DNA from 3 places in the Exiguobacterium sp. FSL W8-0210 genome. Region 3 is predicted to be linked to each of the others. Evidence: riboswitches for the same ligand, from Rfam matches in the RefSeq annotation. Region 3 holds a riboswitch; each other region holds the start of a gene.

Region 1 (4,247 bases), 460 kb from region 3:
AGTGTTGCTCCAATTGCTACTGCTTTTTTCATGGCTGAATCGCTCCCTTGATTAATGTCTTCTGATTTTTCGTGCGACGATGTTGCCTGTCGTCTGTAAGCCTTGGACTAAGATGACGAGAATCCCGACCGTGATGATCATGACTTTCGTATCAAACCGTTGATAGCCGTAAGTAATTGCTAAGTCACCCAAACCGCCACCACCGATGGCGCCTGCCATCGCCGACGCCCCGATCAAGCCGACCGTCGCGATCGTTAAGTTCAGGATGAGTGAACCGAGTGCTTCCGGTAGGAGGAAGCGGAAAATCGTTTGAAACGGTGTCGCGCCCATCGCTTCTGCTGCTTCAAGAACGCCTTTATCGACTTCGAGTAAAGAACTCTCGATCAGACGCGCCATGTACGGTGCAGCGTAAAAGACGAGCGGAACGATTGCGGCTTCTGTTCCGATCGATGTCTGAACGATCAAGCGCGTCAACGGGATGATCGCGACGAGTAAGATGATGAACGGAATCGAGCGGAAAATATTGACGATACTGTTGAAGAACGTGAACAACGGAACATTTTCAAGTAACGCTCCTTTTCGCGTGACGACAAGCAGGATACCGAGTGGTAAGCCGATCAAGGTCGAGAACAAGAGCGAAACGGATACCATCGTCATCGTCTGCAAGAATGCTGTCCAGATATCACTGTAGTTAACTAGCATCAGCGAGCACCTCCTCAACGGTTACCTGCGCCTGATCGATGTAGTGTAACGCTCGTTTCACTTCTGTCGTCTCACCGATCAGTTCAACGAGTAATGTGCCGAACGGCGTATCCTGCAACTCCGTGATGCTACCGTGCAGGATATTGACATCGACGTCGAAGCGTTTTGCGACTTGCGATAAGAGTGGTTGTCCGGTGTGATGTCCAAGGAAGTGAATCTTATAGATTGGATTCGCATTCCGGGACTCGATCAACTGACGAATCGACGCTGGAATCTCGTCATGCATGACGGAGCGAACGAAATTTTTCGCTGTCTCAGTCTGCGGGTTTGAAAAGACATCAAAGACCGTTCCTGACTCGATCAACTTTCCAGCTTCAATGACGGCGACCCGGTCGCAAATCTCCCGGATGACGCCCATCTCGTGGGTAATCAAGAGAATCGTGATCCCGTACTCGGCATTGATCCGTTTTAATAACTGAAGAATATGATGTGTCGTCTGGGGATCAAGTGCTGACGTCGCTTCGTCACATAAAAGGACGGAAGGTTGCGTCGCGAGTGCCCGGGCGATACCAACGCGCTGTTTCTGCCCACCCGACAATTGATCCGGATAATGATCTGCTTTGTCCGCGAGATCGACGAATTCGAGTAACTCCGTCACCCGGCGGCGAATTTCGTCTTTCTTGACGCCTGCGAGAACGAGTGGTTTCGCGACATTCGTAAAGACCGTGTTCGCATTCAACAGATTGAAGTGCTGAAAGATCATCCCGATCCGTTGTTTTGCTTGGCGTAACTTTTTCGGAGACAGTTGCGTTAAATCTTCCCCATCGACCGTCACCGTTCCTGACGTCGGTCGTTCTAACAGATTGACGCAGCGGAGCAGTGAACTTTTTCCGGCACCGCTAAAACCGATGACCCCAAAGATTTCACCTTTTTCGATCGTCAGGTCGACACCGTCGAGCGCTGCAATCGTCTGATCTTTCGTGACGTACGTTTTTTTGACTTGATGAAATGCAATCATTCCGTTTTCCCCCTTCATTCAACAAAAAAGGTCCCTTCTTGAGAAACAAGAAGAGACCTGGATCCGCACAGTGGCAGAATCCACTCCACTCATCTCTCAGACATCTGTCTGATGGAATTGGCACAGTGCTCATAATGAGTCTGTTGCCGAGGTTTCGTAGGGCCAGTCCCTCCACCTCTCTGGATAAGTATTGCGGTATGAAATTCGTATGTGTGTTGTTGTGTTGTTGCTTATGTCGTAAAACTAATTTTTACATTACGGGTCGAACCTTTAAAAGTCAACCAACTTTTCAAAAATAATCCATTTGGCGCATATCGATGGATGAACAAGTTATGAGTTAGCTTACTGAACGGATCATGATTCGTCAAGAACGATTTGACAAGTCATTTTCGGTCGTGCTACCATCGTTTCAATGATTAATCCGACAATTCCAATATGATATTTATCAAGAGTGAACGAGAGACCTGGCTCTATGACTTCACGGCAACCTGCAATCTGTAAGGTGCTCCGACCAGCAAAGCGCGGCTTTGGATGATACGGTGAAAAACTCGTGGGCGTCCAAGCAGTGACGTCGACGAGTTTTTTTCATGAATGGAGGAAAAATAGTAATGATGAACTATCCTGTATTGACTGGTGCTGAAGCATTTTATCTTCAAGGTGGACCGATCGGCATTCTAATCTGTCATGGTTTTAACGCCACTCCGCAGAGTGTCCGGGACGTCGGTGAGGCATTTGCTGCCGAAGGTTTTACCGTCTATGCCCCGCGCTTACGTGGACATGGAACGAACGTCCGCGAGTTTGAACAATCGACTGCTCGATGTTGGAAGCAAAGCCTGCAAGACGGCTATGAACGTTTACAAGAAACATGCGATCAAGTCTTCGTCATCGGTCAATCGATGGGTGCGACGCTTGCGTTGTCGCTCGCTGCTGACGGCATTCCGTTTGCCGGCATCATTACGATCAATGCCGCACTCTCCGTTCCATCCTATGAAGCACTTTCGTTCGAGGACGGTCCACAGTACTTACCGGAAGGGGCACCGGACATTAAGCGAGCAGCCTTCGAAATCATTTATGACCTCGTTCCGAGCCGTTGTGCGTTCGAACTCGTCCGTCTAATGGATGAGACAAAAGGACGCCTCGGATCCATTCTCCTGCCGACATTGATTCTCTACTCGGCGACCGATCACGTCGTTCCGCCGTCGAGCTCGGATTATCTGCACCAGCACATCGGGACGAATGATAAACGAATCTACTGTCTCCTCAACTCGTACCACGTCGCGACCCTCGATCATGATCAGGATTTGATCGTGCGTGAGACGATTCGTTTCATCGAACGCTCGAGTCGTTTCTCACAGGAAACGGGATAAAAAAAAACAGCTATTCGTCTTCACTTAGAAGCGAACAGCTGTTACATCAAAGGACGACCATCATCGGTTCGTCTTTTTTGTTTATCCTTTTTGGTGTTGCATCGTTTGGAGCGGCTTCGGCTTTCCTGGCACTTCATGGCAGTGGCGGCACCGTGGCTCATACGATTCTGAAGCGCCGACTAAAATGATCGGATCATCATAGTTCGCTGGTTTTCCATCAATCAAACGTTGTGTCCGGGAAGCCGGATCGCCACATGAGAGACAGATCGCCTGAAGTTTCGTCACAAATTCTGCGCGCGCCAGTAATTCCGGCATCTTGCCAAATGGCTCTGCCCGGAAATCCTGATCGAGTCCTGCACAAATGACGCGTTTTCCGTCTTGCGCAAGTGCTTCGATGACTTGAACGATCTCATCATCAAAGAATTGAACTTCATCAATTCCGACAATTTGTGTTTCTTCCGCTACTGCTGCATAGAGATCACGACTCGTCGCCATTGGAATCGCCACGACGGAATTTCCGATGTGAGAGACGACATGCTCTTCATGGTACCGGTCGTCGATTGCCGGCTTGAATACTTGAACGGGCAGTTTGCCGTACTGTGCCCGTCTGACACGACGAATCAACTCTTCCGATTTCCCGGAAAACATACTACCACAAATTACTTCGATCCAGCCGTACTGATTTATTACATGCATCATCGTCCGACACCGTCCTCTAAAAATAGTCACTTTAACGAGTATAGCTCGAAACGGTATTGAGAAAAAGGGTTGACTTCCGGAAATCAAAATTCATTTTTTCTTTACCTAGAATTTTTGTCCTTTCATTCCAACCTTCATCCATTTCCTGTACACTAAAGAAGAAGATTCTCGCGAAAGAAGGTGTCCCCGATTCATCATCTCTTACATGACATTCTGCACCAATATGGCGCCCTTGGTCTTTCCGTCCTTCTCGCAGGTGGTATCGTGGGATTGCCGGTTCCTGATGAGACCTTGCTCGTCCTGTCCGGTTTTTGGATGCATCAAGGCAATCTACCGCTGTTCGGTACGATTCTTGCCGCTTACGCTGGCAGTTGCATCGGAATGACGATTAGCTACGTGCTGGGCTTAAAACTCGGCATGCCCCTGTTGCATCGCGTCGGACCAAAGATGCGCATCTCAGA
Region 2 (4,247 bases), 1.9 Mb from region 3:
CGCCAGCGTTGATGACGGAATCGATCCCGAAGTCCCGTACGAGTTGAGCGACGAGTCCAGGATGAATACCGGCTGAAGGAACCGGGAAGATCGATTTCGTCTGACCAAGACGGGTCGCTTCGACCGCGATACCACGAGCGACATCCTTTGGCAAAGCGACATTGCCGTAAGGAGACGGGAATAGCGTCAAGTCTGCTCCAGCAGCACGCGGTAAAGTGCCGAGTAAGACAGGAGCTGCGACTCCGTGATTCGGGCTAGCAATCAACGCACCGCTATATGCCGGATGATTGAAGATCGGAACGTTGATTTCCGGATCACTCGCCAGTTCGCGTAAGACGTCGAGTCCGTATGTGAAGGTATTCAGCAAGAAAGCAGTCGCTCCAGCATCAATCAATCGCTTGGCTTGATCCTTGAGCGTAAAGACGGGACCACTGAGTGTGATCGCATATAACGCACGTTTACCGGTCCGTTGGAAGTGAGCATCGATGACCTCACGTCCGATCCGTGCCCGGTCAATCGTCGGTGTCAACGGATTGTCGTATAGGATCTCATCGTCTTTGACGAGATCAATCCCACCAGCGAGTTGTCCTTCGAGTTGATCACGAAGGAACGATAAATCGCGTCCGATGACTCCTTTGAAGATGCTCATTAATAATGGGCGATCTTCGACACCGATCAAGGAACGGACCCCTTCGATCCCGAATTTCGCACCTGGAAAGTCCGACGTAAATGTATCGGGTAGTAGCAATTCCGTTAATTTGATTTCACCGTCGAGTGAGAGTTTCCCGAAGACGGTCGTCAGAATCGCAGAAAAGTCGCGCGATACATTGTGTTCCGGGTAACGAATCGTGATATAGCCTTTACCATCGCGCTCTTCGGTATGTACGACTTCCCCTTTGAACGAGGCGAGTTGTTGTTGTTCGAGATGATTCAGTTCCGTCCAAGAACCGACTGTCAGACCAAGCGCGAGTTGTTCAGCGCGTTGCTCGAGTCGATCACGGGCAGTCAATTGATAAGTAGCAGTGATATAAGCCATGTCTTTCCTCCTTCAACAAAAAAATGGTCTCTCGTCAGCGACAAGAGACCATGAATGATTCGAACGTGGACTCTTATCTGTCAGCTTAGTAGCTGCAAGAATTAGCACCGTGCCAAAAGGTCGGTTGCTGCGACATCGTAGGGCTTGTCCCTCCGTCTGCTCTTGATAAGAATTGGATGAAATTGTGAAATCTAATTGCAATTTTTACATGAGAATCGTGACTTGTCAAACTTTTTTAGAAAATTTATTTTTTTGAAAATACTCTTTCTATAGATGACTTAAAAATGATGTCCGTTTCTGCTTGATTTCGATTTGACAGCGAGGAAGTCGATTGCGTAAGATTCAAATCAATATCACACACGACAACTACATACGACTCTTATCGCGAGTTGGCAGAGGGAATTGGCCCGATGACGCCGCAGCAACCGACCACTTGGCACGGTGCTACATCCAACAGACGTTTCGTCTGAGAGATAAGAGGACGCAGTGACTTTCCTGCGCCTCTTTTCGATGACGAAAAGAGGCGCTTTTTCGTGTATCACATAGGGGGAAACTGAGATGACATATAAAGCATTCACAGAACAGGACGCGATTGATCGTGTTCGGACATTAGGACTGATCGGCGATGGAGCCGTCGAAGCAGAAGAGATTGGCGACGGGAACCTCAACCTCGTCTTTCGGATTCGAGAAGGCGAACATCGCTTGATTCTAAAACAAGCACTCCCGTACGCGAAAGTCGTCGGTGAGAGCTGGCCACTATCACTCGAGCGGGCGTGGATCGAGCAATCCGCACTCCGTGAATTCGCCCGGCATGCCGTGCCGTTCGTACCGCGTGTCTTTCATGCTAGTCACGACGAGGCGTATACGGTCATGGAAGATCTTTCACATCTGACAATCGTTCGAAGCGGTTTACTCGCAGGTGAACAGTATCCGTTGCTTGCGGAACATATTGGTTCTTATCTCGCTCGGACTTTATTCCATACATCGGACTTTGCGCTTGGTCCGGTTGAAAAAAAACGTGTCGCCCGAACGTACTACAATCCGGACTTGTGCGACATCACGGAAAAATTAATCTTCACGGATCCGTTCCATGACGCGGAGACGAACGAGATTGAAGCCGGGCTTGAAGAAGAGGTGGCACGTCTGTGGGCGGACGATGAGTTGAAACGCGAAGTCGCAAAACTCGAAGCGCTTTTCATCACAAAAGGAGATGCGTTGCTACACGGCGATCTACATACAGGAAGCATCTTTGCTTCGGCAACGGAAACGAAAGTCATCGATCCAGAATTCGCCTTTTATGGTCCATTCGGATTCGATGTCGGACAGTTCATCGCCCACTTATTCTTTGCAGCATACCCGGATTATTCAGCACTTCGTGATGCCCGGATTCGCGACATCGATACGTTCTGGCTGACGTTCGCTTCGACGTTCCGCGCCTTATGGGAACGCGAAGCCGTCGAACCATTCCGGACATCGGGACTCGTCGACGATGTACTGAGCACGATTCTACAGGATGCACTCGGCTTTGCCGGTTGCGAACTGATTCGTCGGACGATCGGACTCGCACCGGTCGCTGATTTAGAAACGATTAGTTCTATGACGGAACGACTAGAACGAAAACAACATGCTTTACGTTTAGGATCGGCGTTAATCAAACGTCGGACCGAGTGCCGGACATTTGATGATTTACGAAACTTCGACGTAACGGAGGAACTTAGCCGATGAGTACATTCGTTCAAAGTATTCGTTATGAAGACCGTGTCTTGACGATTCTCGATCAGACACGTCTACCGCAGGAAGAACACTATGAAGTCATTACCGATCTTGCACAAGCGGTCGAAGCGATTAAACAACTGCGCGTCCGAGGGGCGCCTGCGATCAGTTTATTTGGCGGATTCGTACTCGTTCAAGAGGCGTACCGGTTTGAAGCAGAACTGTCGATCTATAAGCAGATTTTGCTTGAGACATCAGCGACGTTACTCGCGACACGACCGACGGCTGTTAACTTACGAAATGTCCTTGATCAATTGAATCCAATCATTCAAGACGGGACGTCGGTAGAAGAGATCCGCGAACGGCTCGAGCAGCGGACGATTGCCTTATACGACCAGGATGCGCAGACGTCACGTCAAATCGGGATTCATGCACTGGAATTGTTCCAGTCAGGCAACCGGATCCTAACGATCTGTAATGCTGGATCGATTGCGACCGCTGCTTATGGAACAGCACTTGCGCCGTTCTATATCGCAAAAGAACGCGGCATTGAATTATCTGTTTTTGCGAGTGAGACGCGACCATTACTGCAGGGAGCACGACTGACGACATGGGAGCTACAACGTGCCGGCATCGATGTCACGTTAATTACGGACAACATGGTCGCCCATACGCTGAAAGAAAAACAGATCGATGCGATCATCGTCGGTGCCGACCGCATTACACGAAACGGAGATACCGCGAATAAAATTGGGACGTTCCAATTGGCATTGCTCGCGCAAGCTTTTGGTATTCCGTTTTACGTCGCAGCACCGCTCTCGACGTTCGACTTCTCGCTCGTTTCCGGAGACGCGATCGAAATCGAAGAACGTGATCCGCAAGAAGTGACGACTGTCCAAGGTGTCGCGACAGCACCGGAAGGCGTCGCTGTCTTCAATCCGGCGTTTGATGTCACACCACACACATTCATCACGGGCATCATCACCGAACTTGGTGTCATCACGCAACCGAATGAAGAAACGATTGAACAATTAACAGGGCTTCAACCCCTCGGATAAGGAGATATGTCATGAAGAAACTAGCTTACGCCGTCCTAGCACCGGCACTGTTACTAGCGGCTTGTGCGAATGGAGAAGCCACGACGACGAAGGTCGTCAAGGATGTACCAAAAGGGGTTCAATCGGACGTCAAGATCGCCGTCATCCGCAACCTAGCATCGGATGATCATACGAAACAATTCCTTGATGGCGCACGAAGTGAAGGCGAAGCGCTTGGCTTTAAAGTCAGCACGTTCATTTCGGAAGGTAACGACGTCAAGTTCAAGGAGCTTGTCGCGCAAGCGATTCAGCAAGATTATGATGGGCTCATCATCTCGCATGGTAAGGAAGACTACGCCTATGACATGATTAAACCAGCGGTCGACAAAGGGCTGAAGGTCGTGACGTTCGATACGGTCACGAAGAAAAAAGGAACGGCGTTAAAAGGTGTGACGGAAACA
Region 3 (4,247 bases):
ACAGAAAAGACTATCAAAGCATCATGAAGACCCATCGGGTCTCGTACCAACAAATTTATAGCTGGGTAAGAAAGTTCGAGAAGGACGGAATCGACGCACTGATGGACCGTCGCGGACGTCAGAAGCCAGTAGAAGAATTGACGGATACAGACCGTTTGGCGTTGGATCTGAAACGACTCGAGAAAGAAAATGAGCGTCTACGCATGGAGAACGATTTCTTAAAAAAGTTAGAGGAGATCGAGAGGAGGTCACGTTAAGTCAAATTCGTCTTCAAGATAAATATGAAGCCATTCAATCATCGGTAGAGCAATTTGGTTACCCGATCATCGCCCTGTGTCACCTCGCTGGAGTCTCGCGCGCTGCCTACTACAAGTGGTTACGCCGGATTGGTATACCACAGACTCGTGAGACGGAGAACATGAAAATCATCGAAGAGATGAACGAGATCCACCTTACGGTGAACGGAATCTATGGCTACCGACGGATGACATTGAACCTGAAACGTCGTTTCGGAAGAAACGTCAACGCGAAGCGTGTCCGTCGCCTGATGCATGTCGCCGGTATTCATTGCGTCATACGCCGGAAACGTCCTTTGTATATTCGTAATCGCCCTCAACAGACTGCAGAGAACATTCTGAACCGTGATTTCAACGCCGCAGGACCGAACCAAAAATGGGTGACGGATGTCACGGAACTGAAGTATGGCGCCTCTCAGAAGGCGTATTTGAGCGCCATTCTGGACCTATATGATGGATCCATCCGTGCCTTCGTTCTTGGGCATTCCAATAATAATCAGCTTGTGTTCGATACTCTTGAACACGCCCTACAGGGCGCATCCGGAAGTCGTCCCTTGCTTCATAGTGATCGAGGATTTCAATATACTTCTCATGCGTTTCGTCATATGACACGCGTGGCAGGCATTACACAAAGTATGTCTCGGGTTGGAAGATGTATTGATAACGGACCGATGGAGTCCTTTTGGGGAGCGTTGAAGTGCGAAAGTTATTATCTACATAAGTTTGCGGAGTTCGACGAACTCCGACTCGCAATCCAGAAATATATTTACTTCTACAATGAAGAACGATATCAACAACGATTAAACGGCTTGGCTCCATTAGAATACAGAGCGCAAGCCGTTTAAAGGATTTTTATTATTTGTCCTGTCTACTTGACAGGGAGCAGTTCATAGGGTTCTCGGACTTTTTGATTATGCGAAACGTTTTGCTTGTTCTTCAAGAACTGCTGCTTTATCTGTTTGTTCCCATGGAAGCTCAACATCTGTACGACCGAAGTGACCGTATGCAGCTGTTTGACGATAGATCGGACGACGGAGATCAAGCATGTTGATGATTCCAGCCGGACGAAGATCGAAGTTTTCAGCAACCAATTCGACGAGTTGCGCTTCAGGAAGTTTTCCTGTACCGAATGTGTCAACCGCGATTGATACTGGGTGCGCGACACCGATTGCGTACGCGAGTTGAACTTCTGCTTTATCTGCAAGACCTGCAGCAACGAGGTTCTTCGCGACGTAACGTGCTGCGTATGCAGCTGAACGGTCGACTTTTGTTGGATCTTTACCTGAGAATGCTCCACCGCCGTGGCGTGCGTATCCACCATACGTATCAACGATGATCTTACGACCCGTCAATCCAGCATCTCCTTGTGGTCCGCCGATGACGAAACGACCAGTTGGATTGATGAAGAATTTCGTTGCTGCGTCGATGTATTCAGCCGGGATGACCGGTGTGATGACGTGTTCTTTCAAGTCAGCTTGAATTTGCTTAAGCGTAACTTCTTCCGCGTGTTGTGTCGAGATGACGATCGTATCGACACGAACCGGCTCGTTGTTCTCGTTGTATTCGACCGTGACTTGTGTTTTTCCGTCCGGACGAAGGTAGTCGAGTTGACCGTTTTTACGCACTTCTGCCAAACGGCGTGCGAGACGGTGTGAAAGCGAGATTGGAAGTGGCATGAGTTCTGGTGTTTCTTTCGTTGCGTAACCGAACATGAGACCTTGGTCTCCTGCACCGATTGCATCGATTTCTGCATCAGACATGCTACCTTCACGTGCTTCAAGCGCTTGGTCTACACCAAGAGCGATGTCTGCTGATTGCTCATCGATTGATGTCAATACAGCACATGTGTCCGCGTCAAAACCGTATTTCGCGCGTGTATAACCGATCTCACGAATCGTTTCACGAACGACTTTTGGAATGTCGACGTAAGTGGATGTCGTGATCTCACCTGCAACGAGAACGAGACCTGTTGTAACAGAAGTTTCTGCCGCAACACGCGCGTTTGGATCCGCTGCGAGGATTGCATCAAGAATTGAATCCGAAATTTGGTCACAGATTTTATCTGGATGACCTTCAGTGACTGACTCCGACGTGAATAGTCGGCGATTAAGGTTTGTCATGTATGACCCTCCCAAAAAAGAATTTGACGGTGTACTCATTTCCCCTAGTTGAGTGGGACGGTAAAATGAAAAAAACCTTTCCAAGTCCAAAAAATGGTCAGGGAAAGGTTGTGCGTTCTTCCTTTACCCTCTTATCGTTCGAAGTGTTTACTTCGCTTCAGGAGAGCACCTTTTCCCTCATTAATATGTGAATTAATGTAGGACGGTTGCCGGGTTTCTTCGGGCCTTGTTCCCTCCACCTGCTCAGAATAAGAGTATCCGTTACGAATTACATGATATAAAGTTGTAACTACTCTGTCAAGCAAGGTTTCAAATTCTAGTCGAAACTTTTTGAAAGAGATGTTAAACTGTTAATGCTGAAAGCGTTTCCAGATAAATAGAAATCAGCACTAGAAAATGATTGCTCTCTCTTTAGTATGTCACATATAATAAATGTGTCATGCTAAATACAGTGAGCCAAAACCAACGTAGGGGAAAGGTGGGGTCAGGATGCCGATAACGGTCCTGAATATCGAAGAACTACTCAAGAAAGAGCATGTGTTCAAACAACTATCTGTTGCTGAACTTGTCGAACATGCGATTCTAAACGAAGAAGGTGTCCTTGCTGAGAACGGCGCATTATCTGTAGAAACGGGGAAATTTACAGGTCGTTCACCAAAAGATAAGTTCATCGTCCGTGATTCTTCCTGCGAGTCTCACATTGATTGGGGTCATGTCAACCAACCAATGGATGGAGACAAATTTGAACAATTGTTGCAAAAGGTTCTTCGTTACATGAACGAAGCTGATCATCTCTACTACACAGAAGCTGCTGCTGGAGCAGATACGCACTTCACCCTTCCGGTCCGTGTGCTCACACAATATGCTTGGCATAACCTGTTTGCCAAACAACTCTTTTTACGCGAGTATCCTGAAGTGGCTGCCTTCGAACCGTTCACGGTCGTCTACGCGCCACATTTCAAAGCAGATCCTGCCGTTGACGGAACGAACTCCGAGACGTTCATCGCGATGTCGTTCGAACACCGGATCGTCTTGATCGGTGGAACGGAATACGCTGGAGAAATCAAAAAGTCGATCTTTTCCGTCATGAACTACCTCTTGCCACAAGAAAACGTCCTTTCGATGCACTGCTCGGCAAACGTCGGACACGAAGGCGACGTCGCCTTGTTCTTCGGTCTATCTGGTACTGGTAAGACCACCCTTTCAGCCGATGATAGCCGTCAATTGATCGGTGACGATGAGCATGGTTGGTCGCACGATGGTGTCTTCAACATCGAAGGCGGATGTTACGCGAAGACGGTCAATCTATCGCGTGAAAAAGAACCGCAAATCTTTGACGCGATCCGTTTCGGAACCGTCCTTGAGAACGTCGTACTCGACGAAGCCCGTCATCCTGATTACGATGATACATCGTTGACGGAAAATACGCGTGCTGCTTATCCGATCACTGCAATCGATAACATCGCTGTTCCGTCACGCGCTGGTCATCCGAAGACGATTGTCTTCTTGACAGCTGATGCGTACGGCGTCTTGCCTCCGATCAGCAAATTGACGAAAGAACAAGCGATGTATCACTTCCTATCAGGATATACATCAAAACTCGCTGGAACAGAACGCGGTGTCACGGAACCAGAAGCGACCTTCTCGACGTGCTTCGGTTCACCATTCCTTCCACTGATGCCTGAAAAGTATGCGACGATGCTCGGCGAATTGATTGATCGTCATGGTGTTACCGTTTATCTCGTCAACACGGGCTGGACAGGCGGTGCTTACGGAACAGGTAGCCGCATGAAGCTATCTTATACACGGACGATGGTCAACGCTGCCGTTA

The links. A riboswitch is a leader RNA that binds a small molecule or an ion and turns the genes downstream of it on or off. The one in region 3 is predicted to bind S-adenosylmethionine.
Region 1: another riboswitch for S-adenosylmethionine. It lies ahead of MKY22_RS14465 (alpha/beta hydrolase); the one in region 3 lies ahead of metK (methionine adenosyltransferase).
Region 2: another riboswitch for S-adenosylmethionine. It lies ahead of mtnK (S-methyl-5-thioribose kinase); the one in region 3 lies ahead of metK (methionine adenosyltransferase).

What each region holds. Positions count from the first base shown of each region.
Region 1 is NZ_JBBOUK010000001.1:2,794,400-2,798,646, forward strand. It holds gene MKY22_RS14450 (MetQ/NlpA family ABC transporter substrate-binding protein) at 1-32, opposite strand, end outside; gene MKY22_RS14455 (methionine ABC transporter permease) at 52-702, opposite strand; gene MKY22_RS14460 (methionine ABC transporter ATP-binding protein) at 692-1,720, opposite strand; SAM riboswitch class I at 1,807-1,910, opposite strand; SAM riboswitch class I at 2,160-2,261, shown strand; gene MKY22_RS14465 (alpha/beta hydrolase) at 2,329-3,087, shown strand; gene MKY22_RS14470 (thymidine kinase) at 3,169-3,783, opposite strand; gene MKY22_RS14475 (DedA family protein) at 3,967-4,247, shown strand, end outside.
Region 2 is NZ_JBBOUK010000001.1:446,529-450,775, forward strand. It holds gene MKY22_RS02420 (2,3-diketo-5-methylthiopentyl-1-phosphate enolase) at 1-1,036, opposite strand, end outside; SAM riboswitch class I at 1,107-1,208, opposite strand; SAM riboswitch class I at 1,413-1,516, shown strand; gene mtnK (S-methyl-5-thioribose kinase) at 1,595-2,761, shown strand; gene mtnA (S-methyl-5-thioribose-1-phosphate isomerase) at 2,758-3,807, shown strand; gene MKY22_RS02435 (sugar ABC transporter substrate-binding protein) at 3,819-4,247, shown strand, end outside.
Region 3 is NZ_JBBOUK010000001.1:2,332,622-2,336,868, forward strand. It holds one part of gene MKY22_RS12200 (IS3 family transposase) at 1-210, shown strand, start outside; one part of gene MKY22_RS12200 (IS3 family transposase) at 210-1,141, shown strand; gene metK (methionine adenosyltransferase) at 1,208-2,416, opposite strand; SAM riboswitch class I at 2,545-2,671, opposite strand; gene pckA (phosphoenolpyruvate carboxykinase (ATP)) at 2,906-4,247, shown strand, end outside.